DNA from 4 places in the Enterobacter adelaidei genome. Region 3 is predicted to be linked to each of the others. Evidence: predicted binding sites of a transcription regulator. Region 3 holds the regulator's gene; each other region holds the start of a gene.
The links. Region 3 encodes LexA, which represses DNA repair genes until DNA is damaged. Its sites were predicted from a motif close to TNCTGTATGTACATACAGNA; they were not measured.
Positions count from the first base shown of each region.

Region 1: a site for LexA is predicted at 1,769-1,788, ahead of umuD (translesion error-prone DNA polymerase V autoproteolytic subunit). Genes of this name have one in related genera too.
Region 2: a site for LexA is predicted at 2,272-2,291, ahead of mutH (DNA mismatch repair endonuclease MutH). Genes of this name have one in related genera too.
Region 4: a site for LexA is predicted at 1,383-1,402, ahead of rmuC (DNA recombination protein RmuC). Genes of this name have one in related genera too.

Region 1 covers NZ_CP154356.1:79,917-83,650, reverse strand. Annotated here, with positions in the region: gene AAHF05_RS24995 (Y-family DNA polymerase) at 44-1,315, opposite strand; gene umuD (translesion error-prone DNA polymerase V autoproteolytic subunit) at 1,315-1,746, opposite strand; gene parM (plasmid segregation protein ParM domain-containing protein) at 1,978-2,949, shown strand; gene AAHF05_RS24980 (plasmid partitioning/stability family protein) at 2,952-3,614, shown strand; gene AAHF05_RS24975 (hypothetical protein) at 3,617-3,734, shown strand, end outside.
Region 2 covers NZ_CP154353.1:3,769,777-3,773,510, reverse strand. Annotated here, with positions in the region: gene AAHF05_RS18315 (NADP(H)-dependent aldo-keto reductase) at 1-870, opposite strand, end outside; gene AAHF05_RS18310 (YgdI/YgdR family lipoprotein) at 1,003-1,221, opposite strand; gene mutH (DNA mismatch repair endonuclease MutH) at 1,350-2,042, opposite strand; gene rppH (RNA pyrophosphohydrolase) at 2,726-3,256, shown strand; gene ptsP (phosphoenolpyruvate--protein phosphotransferase) at 3,269-3,734, shown strand, end outside.
Region 3 covers NZ_CP154353.1:306,845-310,578, reverse strand. Annotated here, with positions in the region: gene dinF (MATE family efflux transporter DinF) at 1-1,125, opposite strand, end outside; gene lexA (transcriptional repressor LexA) at 1,189-1,797, opposite strand; gene AAHF05_RS01500 (diacylglycerol kinase) at 1,906-2,274, opposite strand; gene plsB (glycerol-3-phosphate 1-O-acyltransferase PlsB) at 2,429-3,734, shown strand, end outside.
Region 4 covers NZ_CP154353.1:4,406,168-4,409,901, forward strand. Annotated here, with positions in the region: gene rmuC (DNA recombination protein RmuC) at 1-1,339, opposite strand, end outside; gene udp (uridine phosphorylase) at 1,483-2,244, opposite strand; gene AAHF05_RS21440 (dienelactone hydrolase family protein) at 2,500-3,306, shown strand; gene metE (5-methyltetrahydropteroyltriglutamate--homocysteine S-methyltransferase) at 3,354-3,734, opposite strand, start outside.

The DNA of each region.
Region 1 (3,734 bases), on a different replicon from region 3:
TCGGCTGCGGCGAGCACTACTGGCTCTCTCAGAAAAGCAGAATTTATCTGATCCTCGCAACGGGAATATCTTTCCAGCGGGTGGTGTACGCAGGGGAGAGCATATCGCGTTTCATTTGCCATGATGGCGCTATCCCTCGCCCGGCAAACCAGATCTGTCCCAGACCGGAATGATTAATGCCATCGAGAACCTTCATCAGCTCAGAGCTGTGAGGACGTGGCGGACGTTCGTCGAACAGCTGCAGCTGCGAAACGCCGGAGCCGGTGAAGTCATTCAGCATCACACCGGCTTTGGCATACAGGTGCCCATCCTTCCAGATACGCTCCAGAGCCGTTGTGGCGGCCGCAATAATGTCCCGGGTGTCCTGAGTGGGTGTAAGCAGTTTCTCCGTGGCCACGTTGCCGTAGTAAGGCTCTTTAACGGCGAACGGAGACGTTTTGATGAAAACGGAAATATGCCGGCAGTACTGGCGCTCTTTCCGCAGCTTTTCAGAGGCCCGTTCTGCGTACTGACAGACAGCCTGGCGGAGCGAATCGTACTCCGTGATTTTCTCTCCAAAGCTGCGGCTGCAGACGATCTGCTGTTTCGTCGGTGGTGCTTCCTCAAGCGACATGCAGCTTTCCCCGTTCAGTTCGCGTACTGTTCGCTCGAGAACGACGGAGAAATTTTTGCGTATAAAGGCCGGGTTCGTCAGGGCCAGATCGAGCGCGGTCCTGATACCCAGTACATTAAGTTTGCGTGCAATACGGTTTCCCACGCCCCAGATCTCTTCGACCGGCTGCAGTGAAAGCAGTTTCCGCGTTCGCTGAGGATTCCCCCTGGTCAGGGCGAGCACACCACGAAACTGTTTCCACTCCTTTGAGGCCCACTGGGCAGATTTTGCCAGGGTTTTCGTCGGCCCGGCACCCACGCCGATGGTCAGACGGGTACAGTCATACACGTGCTGGCGCAGCTGCCGGCCGAAGTCCTCCAGGTCCATGCAGTGCTCAACGCCGGTCAGGTCGAGGAACATCTCGTCAATCGAATACTGTTCCACCCTTGGGGCCAGCTCCTCCAGGCAGCTCATCACGCGCGCTGACATCGAGGCATAAAGTTCATAGTTGCTTGAGAACGCGTATATTTTTTCCGGATACGTTTCGTTTTTCATCTGAAACCACGGCATGCCCATTTTGATCCAGGGCTTTGCCTCGGCACTTCTTGCGATAACGCAGCCATCGTTATTACTGAGCACCACAACCGGCTTTCCTTTCAAATCCGGGCGGAAAACACGTTCGCAGCTGGCATAAAAGCTGTTCACATCGGCCAGGGCAAACATCAGTACATCTCCCTCGGGCGGTGGATGATGTGCGTGACGACGCCAAAGATATCCAGATCGTCCGGGTCGGGATAAATCGGCGGCCAGGCGGCGTTCATTGGCTGCAGCGTCAGTCGTGGCGTCAGCAGAAGCCGTTTAACCGTAAACTCCCCCTGCACACTGGCCACAACAATATCGCCGTGCCGGGGCTTCTCTGCACTGTCCACAACCAGCAGATCGCCATTGTAAAGGCTGCCGTCGGACATGCTGTCACCGCTGGCACGGAGATAGTAAGTCGCGCTTGGGTGCCGTATGCAGTAATCATGGAGATCCAGGTCGGACTCGACATAGTCAGCGGCAGGGCTCGGAAAACCGCAGCTGGCCAGGTCTGCAAACAACGGATGGGCCTGTGGCGGGAGTGCTTTCCCGGTGCTGAAAAGCTGCAGTTTCATCTTTCCTCCTGACGTCTAAATATACTGGTTATGCATACAGTATATTTAACAGCGTGAGGATAATCCAGATCACCTGCTTCATGAACAGGGTGAGTAACCTAAGTTACTCAAAATGCTATTTAATATCATTATGGGACATTTAAATTACTCATAATGAGAAGTATGGCTTTTATTTTGCCATTTTGCTCTTATAATATGTATCAAATTGAGTTTAATTGACGGAGCATAATGATGAATATTTACTGCGATGATGGTTCAACTAATGTTAAGCTGGCATGGTTTGAAGGAAACGAGCTGCAGACCCGGGTTTCTGCTAACTCCTTCCGGCATGGCTGGAAAGTGGCGGAATTCAGTGCCGCAACGTTCAACTATCAGGTGGGCACGCTGAAATACACCTGGGACAGCGTCAGCCGGGATGCCATCCCGACAACAAACGTGGAATACCAGTACGGTGATCTCAACCTGCTGGCCGTGCATCATGCCCTGCTGAACAGCGGACTTGAGCCGCAGCCGGTGAGCCTGACCGTGACGCTGCCCCTGAGCGAGTATTATGACGGGGACTGCCAGCGGAACGAGGAGAACATCCGACGCAAACGAGAAAACCTGATGCGTGAGCTGGTTCTGAATAAGGGCAGGGCATTTACCGTAACGGACGTGAAGGTGATGCCTGAATCACTGCCGGCGGCGTTCTCCCGTCTCGCGGAGCTGAAGCCCGGACCCGCTGAGACCACCCTGATTATCGATCTCGGCGGAACCACGCTCGATGCCGGCGTGATTGTCGGACAGTTTGATGATATCAGTGCGGTACACGGCAATCCGTCTGTCGGCGTGTCACAGGTCACCCGCGCAGCTGCAGGCGCGCTGCGGGCTGCAGACAGCGAAACCAGCGCGCTTATTGCTGACACGGTCATCCGCAACCGCAATGATCGTCAGTATCTGCAGCGAGTGATCAACGATGCCGGAAAAATTGACGATGTTCTGAACAAAATTACAGAGGCAATCACTTCCCTGGGCGCGCGTGTCACCAGTGAGCTGACGGTCTTCAGGAGCGTTAACCGGGTATTCCTGGTCGGGGGAGGGGCATCCCTCATTGAAGAGGCTATACGTCAGGCCTGGCCTCTGGCTCCTGACCGTATCGAGGTTATCGGCGATCCGCAGCTGGCGCTGGCCAGAGAGATTGCCCTTTACAATAAAGAGGACTAAACGTGCCGGACGGCCAGTATTCTTTCTATCTGCACAGCGACGATCGCACCGACATCACGGCGATGGCGACCATCAGCACCATCTCACAGCCCCTGCGCGGTGACTTCATTCGGACCGCCGCCACCGCCGGGGCGGTGATGTACCAGACGGATGCCCGTTTACCGGCGCTGATCCCGGTGTTCTTTGACGGACATCTGAGTGCCATCCGGCTTTGTGCCGTGATGGCGCTGGTATCCGGCACCTGGTCTTCACTCTCAGGGCTTCCTGATGAGCCTGATGGTGGCGTGGCTGCTCTGGCCATGTCACCGGAGACGGAATACCAGCGCCGGCGTTACACCCTGACGCTTCAGGATGACCGGAGCAGTGAACGGGTTGAGCGTGTGCTGACGGGCGTGTCATCCCGCCTGCGCGGAGAGCTGCTGAGAAACCTGATTATCACCGGTCTGGCCCTGCATACGACCGCACCGGAGCTGCCGCGTCTGCTGGCCAGTATGCCGGTACCGCCCGGCACGGTCAGCGAGCTGCAGGTTCTGGTTCAGCAGATGGCTGGTACGGCTGACGTGAGTATGGCTGCAGTGCCGGAGAACCCAGCGGAGCCTGCCGCACCGGTATCCGCTGAAGCGACCAGCATAAAGAAAAATATGCGCCGGGCATTCGGAGACTAAGCATGTCAGTGATTAAACAAAAAGCAGTGCAGTGCATTCATAACTTTCTGCGCGCCCGGAACGTGCCTGAATCTCAGTGGCCGGAACGGGTCAAAAAGACCGGCAGGGGAATGATACTGG
Region 2 (3,734 bases), 1.2 Mb from region 3:
CTGCGCCGGATCAAGACCGTGACGTTTCGCGATATCTACATAGGCTGCAACGGCTTTCTGCGTCTGCTCGCCGCTGTAGCGGGTAAAGCGGCTAAAGAGGGTATTACGCGCGCCAGCCGGTTTCGCGCTGTTCAGGTATTTCCCCGTCAGCGTGCCAAATCCGAGACAGGAATAGGCGAGCAGTTCCACTTCTTCATACTGCGTCACTTCGGCCAGTCCCACTTCATAGCTGCGATTAAGCAGGCTGTACGGATTCTGGATGGTAACGATACGCGGCAGATCGTGTTTATCCGCCAGGTGTAGGTAACGCATCACACCAAAGGCCGTTTCGTTAGATACGCCGATGTAGCGGATTTTACCCGCTCGCTGGCACTCGGTCAGCGCTTCCAGCGTTTCCAGTAGCGTAACGGCAGGGGCGCTCTCATTCCAGCTGTAGCCGAGTTTACCAAAGCAGTTTGTTGGACGCTGAGGCCAGTGAACCTGGTACAGGTCGAGATAATCTGTTTGCAGGCGCTTCAGGCTGGCATCGAGCGCGGCACGGATATTCTTGCGATCGAGGATCTGATTTGGACGGATCCCAGCATCGTTATTACGTGCGGGGCCGCTGACTTTCGACGCAATGACCAGCTTTTCACGGTTGCCACGTTTTGTCAGCCAGTTACCGACGTAGGTTTCGGTAAGCCCCTGTGTTTCCGGACGCGGGGGGACAGGGTACATCTCTGCGACATCAATCAGGTTAATCCCCTGGCTGACGGCATAATCGAGTTGCGCATGGGCATCGGCTTCGCTGTTTTGTTCACCAAATGTCATCGTGCCCAACCCCAATTGGCTTATCTCCAGAGAGCTGTGGGGGATACGGTGATAATGCATAGCCGGCTTCCTTCAATAGACATGTAGACCGCGTCAGGAACTTCCCGACAAAGGAATATAAACATGGCAGAGGGGAAGCAAAAGGGGAAGAGAAAAATCAAAAAGGCCAGCAAGTGACTGACCTCTCTCTGTTTATCGCTCGATAATTTGTGAGACTTCGTCGCGGTTGATCTGCATTTTATTGCCTTCCTGGTCACGATAGCTGACCAGACCGGTATCATCATCGACTTCGGGTTTGCCGTCGGTCAGGATCATCCGACCATCTTTTGTCGCCATGACATAATCACTGCTACAGCCCGATACTGCAAACGCTAAGCCGACTGCTGAAATTAACACTGCCCATTTTTTCATCGTTATCGTCCTCACCTGGCTGGTATCAAATCATAGTGTAGTATTAACCCGATATGCCGGCAGGAGGAAGCGGTAAAATCTTAAAAACCAGATGATTATGTTTGGGATCTCTCAAAATGAGTAAAAAACTATGTTTTCAGTAAAAAATGGCGTGCAAGCAGCGCACCGGTGAAATTCTTTTTGAGATAAAAGCCGCGCGGTAACGTTAGTATTGGCTCGCCCTGCGCACCGATCGCCTCGGTAAGCGCTTTACTGTTGGCTGCCTTCGGACGCAGCTGTAACACTTCCCCGTGTCGGGCTGTGATGCGCTCTACCTGGCCAAGAACGATCATATCCATCAGTTCCTCCCAGTCCAGACGCAATTGATGCTCCTCCTCTTCATTCGGGCTCCAGAGCACCGGAGCACCAACGCGACGCTCGGCCAGGGGAATGTGGCGTTCACCTTCAACCGGTACCCAAAGCACGCGTTTCAGCTTATGACGAACGTGGCTGGTTTCCCATGTCACACCGGTATTGCCGGTTAATGGCGCAACGCAGACAAAGGTGGTCTCAAGTGGCTTCCCCTGGCTGTCTATGGGAATGGTTTTTAACTCTACGCCAAGAGCCGCAAAATCTTGCTCTGGTTTACTCCCCGCACTGGCACCCAGCCACAGTTCAAGCAGCATGCCCGTCCAGCCTTTATCCCGTTTCAGATCCTTCGGGATCGGAATCCCGGCCATTGCCGCCAGCTCGCCCAGCGAAAAGCCAGCCAGGCGTTGAGCCTGCTGGAGCAACTGGCCTTCGCTGGATGGAGGTGAAAGCAAGGGTGTAAGCGGATGCATGAAGATAACCTTTTGATTAAAAAATAAACGAAGAAATTGTCCCCTGTGGATAGAGTTTAACTTTTTCTGTACGAATATTCCATGTGTATGATTTATATGTTTTTTTATTAGTTTGAAATCGTTTCACCTGAGAAGAAAAACCGGTTGTTCAAATCTGGTCACTGACAATGAACAGGATCTTACACCATGTTATCCACAGAAAAATGGGATAACTGGGCATAACCCTGACTACTGTTTCAATTTACAGCCTTGACGTGCGATGAAAATCGAATTTTCAGACAATTTGTGCCTAACTTATTGGCACAATCTGTGGATAAAACCGACGCTGTTCGATCTTTCATCAGCGCGACGATCCCTGATGTGATGATCGTCACGCTATTCTGTGTTTTGTTTGTGGTAACACACTTAACTACATGAAAATAATGTCATTATATAATATTGATGAAAGCGGGGCGCTGACGGGGATTGAGGTTGTTCATCGGTAATCAGACACTTTTTCACAACTATATCCACAGAAAAGGTGAATAAAAATCCCTTTGCTGGCTCTTATCTGTTTATAACTCAGCACTTATTTGTGAGTTATTCAAATGTTATTAGGTTGCAGGCCTGTAAGAGAGTGGTTTACCGCCTCCCTGTAGTGTGAAACAATCATTCATATATAAGGTTTAGTTTGGGGTAGTCCGGTGATTGATGACGATGGCTACCGCCCGAACGTAGGAATAGTAATTTGTAATCGTCAGGGCCAGGTAATGTGGGCCCGGCGATATGGTCAGCACTCCTGGCAGTTCCCGCAAGGCGGGATCAATCCAGGAGAGTCCCCAGAACAAGCGATGTACCGGGAGCTTTTTGAAGAGGTCGGTTTAAGCCGAAAAGATGTTCGCATCCTGGCTTCGACCCGCAACTGGTTGCGTTACAAGTTACCGAAACGTTTGGTGCGTTGGGACACAAAGCCGGTTTGTATCGGCCAGAAACAGAAGTGGTTTCTGTTGCAGTTGGTGGGCAACGATTCAGACATCAATATGCAAACCAGCAGTACGCCGGAGTTTGATGGTTGGCGCTGGGTAAGCTATTGGTATCCTGTTCGTCAGGTCGTGTCATTTAAACGCGATGTTTACCGTAGGGTGATGAAAGAGTTCGCAAGTGTGGTAATGCAGCTTCAGGAGATCCCCCCTAAGCCGCAGAGCGCACCTGCCTGGCGACGTAAAAGAGGTTAAGCTACGCAAATCATGCTCACCCGCTTGCGAGAAATAGTCGAGAAGGTGGCCAGTGCTCCGCGTCTCAATGAGGCGCTGAACATTCTGGTCACTGACATCTGTCTTGCGATGGAGACCGAGGTCTGTTCGGTGTATCTGGCCGACCACGATCGGCGCTGCTATTACCTGATGGCAACCCGTGGTTTGAAAAAACCACGCGGACGCACCGTAACGCTCGCATTTGATGAAGGTATCGTGGGTCTGGTTGGGCGGCTGGCTGAACCTATCAACCTTGCCGACGCGCAAAAACACCCCAGTTTTAAATACATCCCTTCCGTAAAAGAGGAGCGCTTCCGCGCGTTTCTTGGTGTGCCGATTATCCAGCGTCGCCAGTTGCTTGGTGTGCTGGTTGTTCAGCAGCGTGAGCTGCGTCAGTACGATGAAAGCGAAGAGTCTTTCCTCGTTACCCTGGCCACGCAGATGGCGGCGATCCTCTCCC
Region 3 (3,734 bases):
AATGAACATGCCGTCCAGCAGATAACACCAGACACCGACCACCGGTAAGATCACCTGCCAGATGAGATAGTGGCTCGCCAGTTCACGCAGTGTGGGAAGTGAGGTGAGTAATGCAATGATCTGCTCGCCAAAAACGGCATAAACCAGCGCAAATGCCAGTGCCACCAGCCCTGACTGACGACAGGCTGCCCGCCAGACATCCTGAAGCTGCCCGCTTTCGCGCGCGCCGTACGCCTGCCCGGAATGTGCTTCCACAGCATAGGCAAAACCGTCCAGCGCGTAGGCGGTAAAGGTCAGCAGCGTCATCAATACGGCATTGACCGCGACGATGTCTGGCCCCAGCCGAGCCCCGAAAACCGTCAGCGCGCCAAAACAGAGCTGAAGGAGAAGTGAGCGCAGCATGATGTCACGGTTGAGTGCCAGCAGCTTACGGATATTGCCGCGCCATGCGGTTTTGAGTAGCGCAAGAGAGATCCCGCGCATCGCCAGCACGCGCCAGACCATCCACATACCGATGATAAAAGTCCCGTATTCGGCAATTGCCGTCGCCAGTGCAGCCCCCTGCACGTTCATATGCAGACCCATTACCAGCCAGACATCAAGCACAATGTTGAGAAGGTTTCCCACCACCAGCAAAATGACGGGCGCGCGGGCATACTGCACGCCCAGTAACCACCCCAGCAGAACCAGGTTAGCCAGTGATGCCGGCGCACTGAGCCAGCGAATTTCCAGGAAACGTTTCGCCTGCTCCAGCACCGCCTCGTTACCGCCAACGATGTGAAGCGCGAGGTCAATCAGGGGCGAGCGCAATACAACGATTAATACTCCCGCACCAAGCGCCAGAATGAGCGGCTGCACCAGCGCGCGGGCCAGGCGCAGCGGATCTCTGGCACCATACGCCTGTGCCGTGAGCCCGGTGGTACTCATGCGCAAAAAGAGCAGCAGCATAAACAGGAAGCTGGTTGCCGTCGCGCCAATCGCCACGCCGCCAAGATAAACAGGTGAATCCAGATGACCAATAACAGCAGTATCGACCAGACCCAGCAAGGGCACGGTAATATTGGAGAAAATCATCGGCAGTGCAAGACGCCACAATGCCTTATCTGATGCCGTCAGCAGTGACATGAAAAATACCGGGAGAGGTAAAGGAAGCAGGCTACAGCAACGCCGTAGCCTGTCAGGAAGAGATTACAGCCATTCGCCGTTGCGAATCACCCCTACTGCCAGCCCTTCGATAGAGAAGTTCTGTTCGCGAAGATCCACCACAATCGGGGAGAATTCGCTGTTTTCAGGCAGCAGCTGTACGGTATTACCCTGTTTTTTCAGACGCTTAACGGTCACTTCGTCATCAATACGCGCGACCACAACCTGGCCGTTTCGCACATCCTGCGTTTTGTGAACCGCAAGCAGATCACCGTCAAGAATACCGATGTCTTTCATCGACATGCCGCTTACGCGCAGCAGGAAATCAGCGCTCGGTTTAAACATCCCCGGATCGACCTGGTAGTGGCCTTCAATATGCTGCTGTGCCAGTAAAGGCTCACCGGCAGCAACACGCCCCACCAGCGGAATGCCCGTCTCTTCTTCCACCAGCAGGCGGATACCGCGTGACGCGCCCGAAACAATCTCAATCACGCCCTTACGCGCCAGCGCTTTCAGGTGTTCTTCGGCAGCATTCGGAGAACGGAAGCCCAGACGCTGAGCGATTTCCGCACGCGTGGGTGGCATACCCGTCTGGCCGATATGATCCCGGATGAGATCAAACACCTCTTGCTGCCTGGTCGTTAACGCTTTCATTCCGCCCCCTGGGTGTATATACAGTTATGCTGTGAGTATATACAGTCAAAGGCGATTTTGGAACCAAAAACTGCACAAAAAACCAGGGACTTAATTATTCCTCGAGGCTCATCGGAAATGTGACCAAAGCAGCGTGACCCAGGTAATGACCGCAGTAATAATCGCCAGCAACACGGCAGCGGAACCCATGTCTTTTGCCCGGCCAGAGAGCTCGTGGAAATCTGAGCCAATCCGGTCAACAACGGCCTCAATAGCGCTATTGAGAATTTCCACTATCATCACCAACAGTACGGAGCCGATCAGAAGAACGCGTGTTATTGCATCAATATCAAGGAAGCAGGCGATAATCACCGCGATGATAGCGGCGACGCCCTCCTGGCGAAAGGCGGCTTCATTGATCCACGCGGCACGGAAACCTTTCCAGGAATAGCCGGCGGCTTTGATGATTCGGGTTAACCCAGTGGTATTATTGGCCATTAAAAGAACCTTTTATTGGAAATAGCGTCAGTAACTAGAGTGGCAGCGCGTTTCGCTGCCGCCTGAAGTATGACGGGTAACAACAGAAATTTTGCGCGCTTTCTGTTATCCTTGCGCCGCAATTGCATTATTAACCAGAGGCTTTACATCGTTTATGTCCGGCTGGCCACGAATTTACTACAAATTACTTAATTTACCATTAAGCATCCTGGTAAAAAGCAAGTCTATCCCAGCAGAACCCGCGCTGGAATTAGGGCTCGATACGTCGCGCCCCATTATGTACGTTTTGCCTTATAACTCGAAGGCAGACTTACTGACGCTTCGCGCCCAGTGCCTGGCGCATGACTTACCTGACCCGCTTGAACCGCTAGAAGTTGACGGAACTCTGCTGCCGCGCTACGTGTTCATTCACGGTGGACCGCGCGTGTTTACCTATTACACGCCAAAAGAAGAGTCCATCAAGCTGTTCCATGACTATCTCGACCTGCACCGCAGCAATCCTGATCTGGATGTGCAGATGGTGCCAGTTTCGGTGATGTTTGGTCGTCGCCCGGGTCGTGAAAAAGGTGAAGAGAATCCACCGCTGCGCATGCTTAACGGCATCCAGAAGTTCTTCGCGGTCTCCTGGCTGGGACGCGACAGCTTTGTGCGTTTCTCCCCTTCCGTTTCGCTGCGTCGAATGGCGGACGAGCATGGCACCGACAAGATCATCGCGCAAAAACTGGCGCGCGTAGCGCGTATGCACTTCGCCCGTCAGCGCCTCGCTGCCGTTGGGCCGCGTCTCCCGGCGCGTCAGGATCTGTTCAACAAGCTGTTGGCCTCCAAAGCGATTGCCCGTGCCGTCGAAGACGAAGCACGCAGCAAGAAGATTTCACATGAGAAAGCCCAGCAGAACGCCATTGCACTGATGGAAGAGATTGCAGCGAACTTCTCTTACGAGATGATTCGTCTGTCCGATCGTATTCTCAGCTTTACCTGGAACCGTCTCTATCAGGGCATCAACGTCCATAACGCCGAGCGTGTACGCCAACTGGCGCATGATGGCCATGAAATTGTCTATGTCCCCTGCCACCGCAGCCACATGGACTACCTGCTTCTCTCCTATGTGCTTTATCACCAGGGGCTGGTACCGCCGCATATCGCGGCCGGTATTAACCTGAATTTCTGGCCAGCTGGCCCGATTTTCCGTCGACTGGGCGCCTTCTTTATTCGCCGTACCTTCAAGGGCAATAAGCTCTACTCCACGGTGTTCCGCGAGTATCTGGGTGAGTTGTTCAGCCGCGGATATTCCGTTGAGTACTTCGTGGAAGGTGGTCGCTCCCGTACCGGCCGTCTGCTCGATCCGAAGACCGGCACGCTGTCCATGACCATTCAGGCCATGCTGCGCGGAGGAACTCGTCCAATCACGCTGGTGCCAATCTACATCGGCTACGAGCACGTAATGGAGGTGGGGACTTACG
Region 4 (3,734 bases), 540 kb from region 3:
CCTGCGACGTGGCCTGTTCAACCAGTTCCGGATTAATCTCGCGTTTTACTTCGACGCCCAGACTACGGAATGCCTCAGCTTGTGCCAGTAAGTTGCCACGTCCGGAGGAGAGTTTTTTCATTGCCTGACGGTAGTTATCCTGCGCGCGGTCAAGGCTTTGCCCGACCGAGGACATATCGTCCACGAACAGACGCATTTTGTCGTACAGCTTGCTGGCTCGATCGGCAATCTGTTGCGCATTGCGGCTCTGGTGTTCATAGCGCCACAGGTTCGCAATGGTTCGCAAGGCCACCAGCAACGTGGTCGGGCTGACCAGCATAATGTTATTTTTCAACGCTTCGGTGATCAGTTCAGGCTGCCTGTCGAGTGCCAGCAGGAAGGCCGGTTCAACCGGAATGAACATCAGCACGTAATCCAGTGAGCGCAGGCCCGGCAGTTGCTGGTAGTCTTTTCTGCCGAGCAGACGGATATGGTTACGCACGGAAGCAATATGCTCCTGCAATGCCGACTCTCGGGTGTAATCATCTTCCGCATTAAAGTAGCGCTCATATGCCACCAGCGTCATTTTGGCGTCGATGACAACGTCTTTGCCCTGAGGCAGACGCACTATGACATCGGGCTGCATGCGCGAGCGAGCATCATTTTCGATGCTGACCTGAGTCTCATACTCATAACCTTCACGCAGGCCTGAGGCCTCGAGCACGCGGGTCAGGACCACTTCCCCCCAGTTTCCCTGGGTTTTGTTATCCCCTTTCAGCGCGCGAGTCAGGTTGACCGCCTCCTGTGCCATCTGTGCATTCAGTTGCTGAAGATTGCGAATCTCATGCGCCAGCGTGTGCCGCTCGCGAGCCTCCTGACCAAAACTGTCCTGCACCTGACGACGAAAACCGTCCAGCTGTTCACGCAGGGGCGTCAGAAGGCTGTTCAGGCTCTGGCGATTCTGTTCATCAACGCGGCGGTTGCTGTGCTCGAAAATGCGGTTGGCGAGGTTTTCAAACTGTTCGCTGAGGCGTTGCTCGCTGTTGATCATCTGGCGGATTTTGTCTTCCGCATGCAGCTGGGTGGATTCGAGACGGGTGGTCACTTCGCGGAGATCAGCTTCCAGCGAGGTGTTGATATCCCGCAGGTTGCGTAGTTCGTTGTTGAGCAACTCGCACTCATCGCGCCAGTGCTCGCTCAGAGCAAGTTGCTGTTTTGCCGCGCTTAAATCGGCGACTATCTCTTCTCGCTCGGCCAGTTGGTCGGCCTTCTGCTGTGCATGCTGGTAGCTGGAAATGAGCCAGCCAATCCCTAAGCCCACCAGCGCAATCACCGCGTAAATCAGGATCGAGATATCCACAATGCCCCCTGCATCAACGTATTACCCGCACAAAATAGAATTGTGCTGTATAAACGTCCAGTTTGAAAGGGTTTTCCTGCGAGGCGCTACGCAAAAAATAAAGGCCGAACGTGTCGGCCTTTTATTGTATGCAGAAGAGAGGACTAGATCAGGCGACGCGCCGCTTCAACCACGATTTTCACAGCATGACTTTCAGTCTGCTTCATGGTTTCGGCATTCGGGATCTCCTGCTGCGTACGGTTGACGATAACGCCCGCCACCATACCGGCACGCAGACCCTGGCTTGCGCACATGGTCAGCAGCGTGGCGGATTCCATTTCGTAGTTCATCACGCCCATGGACTGCCACTCTTCCATAGAACCTTTGAAACGGCTCACCACGCGACCAGAGAAGGTGTCATAGCGCTCCTGGCCTGGGTAGAAAGTATCGGAAGAGGCAGTTACACCCACGTGCGTGGTCGCGCCCACAGATTTCGCCGCTTCAACCAGCGCAGTGGTACATTCGAAGTCTGCCACTGCCGGGAATTCCATTGGCGCGAAGTGCAGGCTTGCCCCGTCCAGACGCACAGATGCGGTGGTGACCAGCACGTCACCGACATTGATATGCGGCTGAATAGCGCCGGTGGTACCGATACGCAGGAAAGTACGAATGCCCAGTTGCGCCAGCTCTTCAACAGCAATGGAGGTCGACGGGCCACCGATACCGGTAGAACACACGATCACGGCTTTGCCATCCAGCTCTGCACGCCAGGTGGTGAATTCACGATGGGCTGCCAGCTTAACCGGCTTATCCATCAGCGCGGCGATCTTTTCCACACGCTCAGGATCACCCGGGACGATAGCGAGCGTAGCCCCTTGTAAATCGTTTTTGGTGAGGCCGAGATGAAAAACATCAGACTTAGACATAGGTGACTCCTCTGTGGGTCGGTTAGTCAGAAGAAGTAAAATGGTACTTTACAGAAGCAATACGCATAATTTCGTGATGCACTTCACCATGAATGAAAATGATTGCAGTAAATTTCCATGAAAAAGTGATTTACATCACATTAACAAGTTATATCGTGGTGTGCTGCACAAAAGATAGACCGTTTAAGGCACTGTGGGTTGTTAACCTGGTGTCTATATTTACCTTTGCGCTAACTCATTGGTACGGAGAATGCCATGACTGAAAAAATCGGTTTTGCACCTGCTGCAGCCCCGCATGCTTCAACCATCGTTTCAACGCCCGAAGAGGCCATAACGGCGGGTGAGACCTCCATCCCCTCGCAGGGGGATAATATGCCGGCTTACCACGCGCGGCCAAAATCGGCAGAGGGTCCGCTGCCCATCGTCATTGTGGTTCAGGAAATTTTTGGTGGTCACGAACATATCCGCGACCTCTGCCGCCGACTGGCGCTGGAAGGGTATCTGGCCGTTGCGCCAGAGCTCTACTTCCGTCAGGGCGATCCGAACGACTACAGCGATATTCCAACATTGCTCAGCAACCTGGTCAGCAAAGTCCCTGACGCGCAGGTCATGGCCGATCTCGACCACGTTGCCAGTTGGGCAGCACGTAACGGCGGTGATGCACATCGTCTGATGGTGACGGGTTTCTGCTGGGGAGGGCGTATCAGCTGGCTGTATGCCGCCCATAACCCGCAGCTCAAAGCCGCTGTCGCCTGGTACGGCAAACTGGTGGGTGAAAAAACGCTGAATTCACCGAAACATCCGGTTGATATCGCCACCGAGTTGAATGCCCCCGTGTTAGGGCTTTACGGCGGTCAGGACACCGGTATTTCGCTGGATTCGGTAGAAACCATGCGCCATGCGCTCCGCGCGGCAAATGCGAAGGCGGAGATCGTGGTATACCCGGATGCCGGGCATGCATTTAATGCCGACTATCGTCCGAGTTATCACGAGGAATCTGCAAAAGACGGATGGCAGCGAATGCTGGCGTGGTTCAGCCAGTACGGCGGTAAAAAAGGGTAAAAGCAAAAAGCCCGGCGGCGATGACGCCTTACCGGGCCTACAACTTATTACGCCTGACGCAAATTCTGCGCCGCCTGCACCATGTTCGCCAGTGCAGCGCGGGTTTCCGGCCAGCCGCGGGTTTTCAGTCCGCAGTCCGGGTTCACCCACAGACGCTCTGCCGGAATGCGCTGGGCCGCTTTTTTCAGCAGAGCTTCGATCCACTCCACGCTCGGCACGTTCGGAGAGTGAATGTCGTACACCCCCGGTCCTATTTCGTTCGGGTAGTCGAACTCTTCAAATGACTCCAGCAGTTCCATGTCTGAACGCGATGTCTCGATGGTGATCACGTCGGCATCCAGCGCGGCTATCGAATCCATGATGTCGTTAAATTCGCAGTAACACATGTGGGTGTGGATCTGGGTGTCATCCTTCGCGACCGCGGCGTT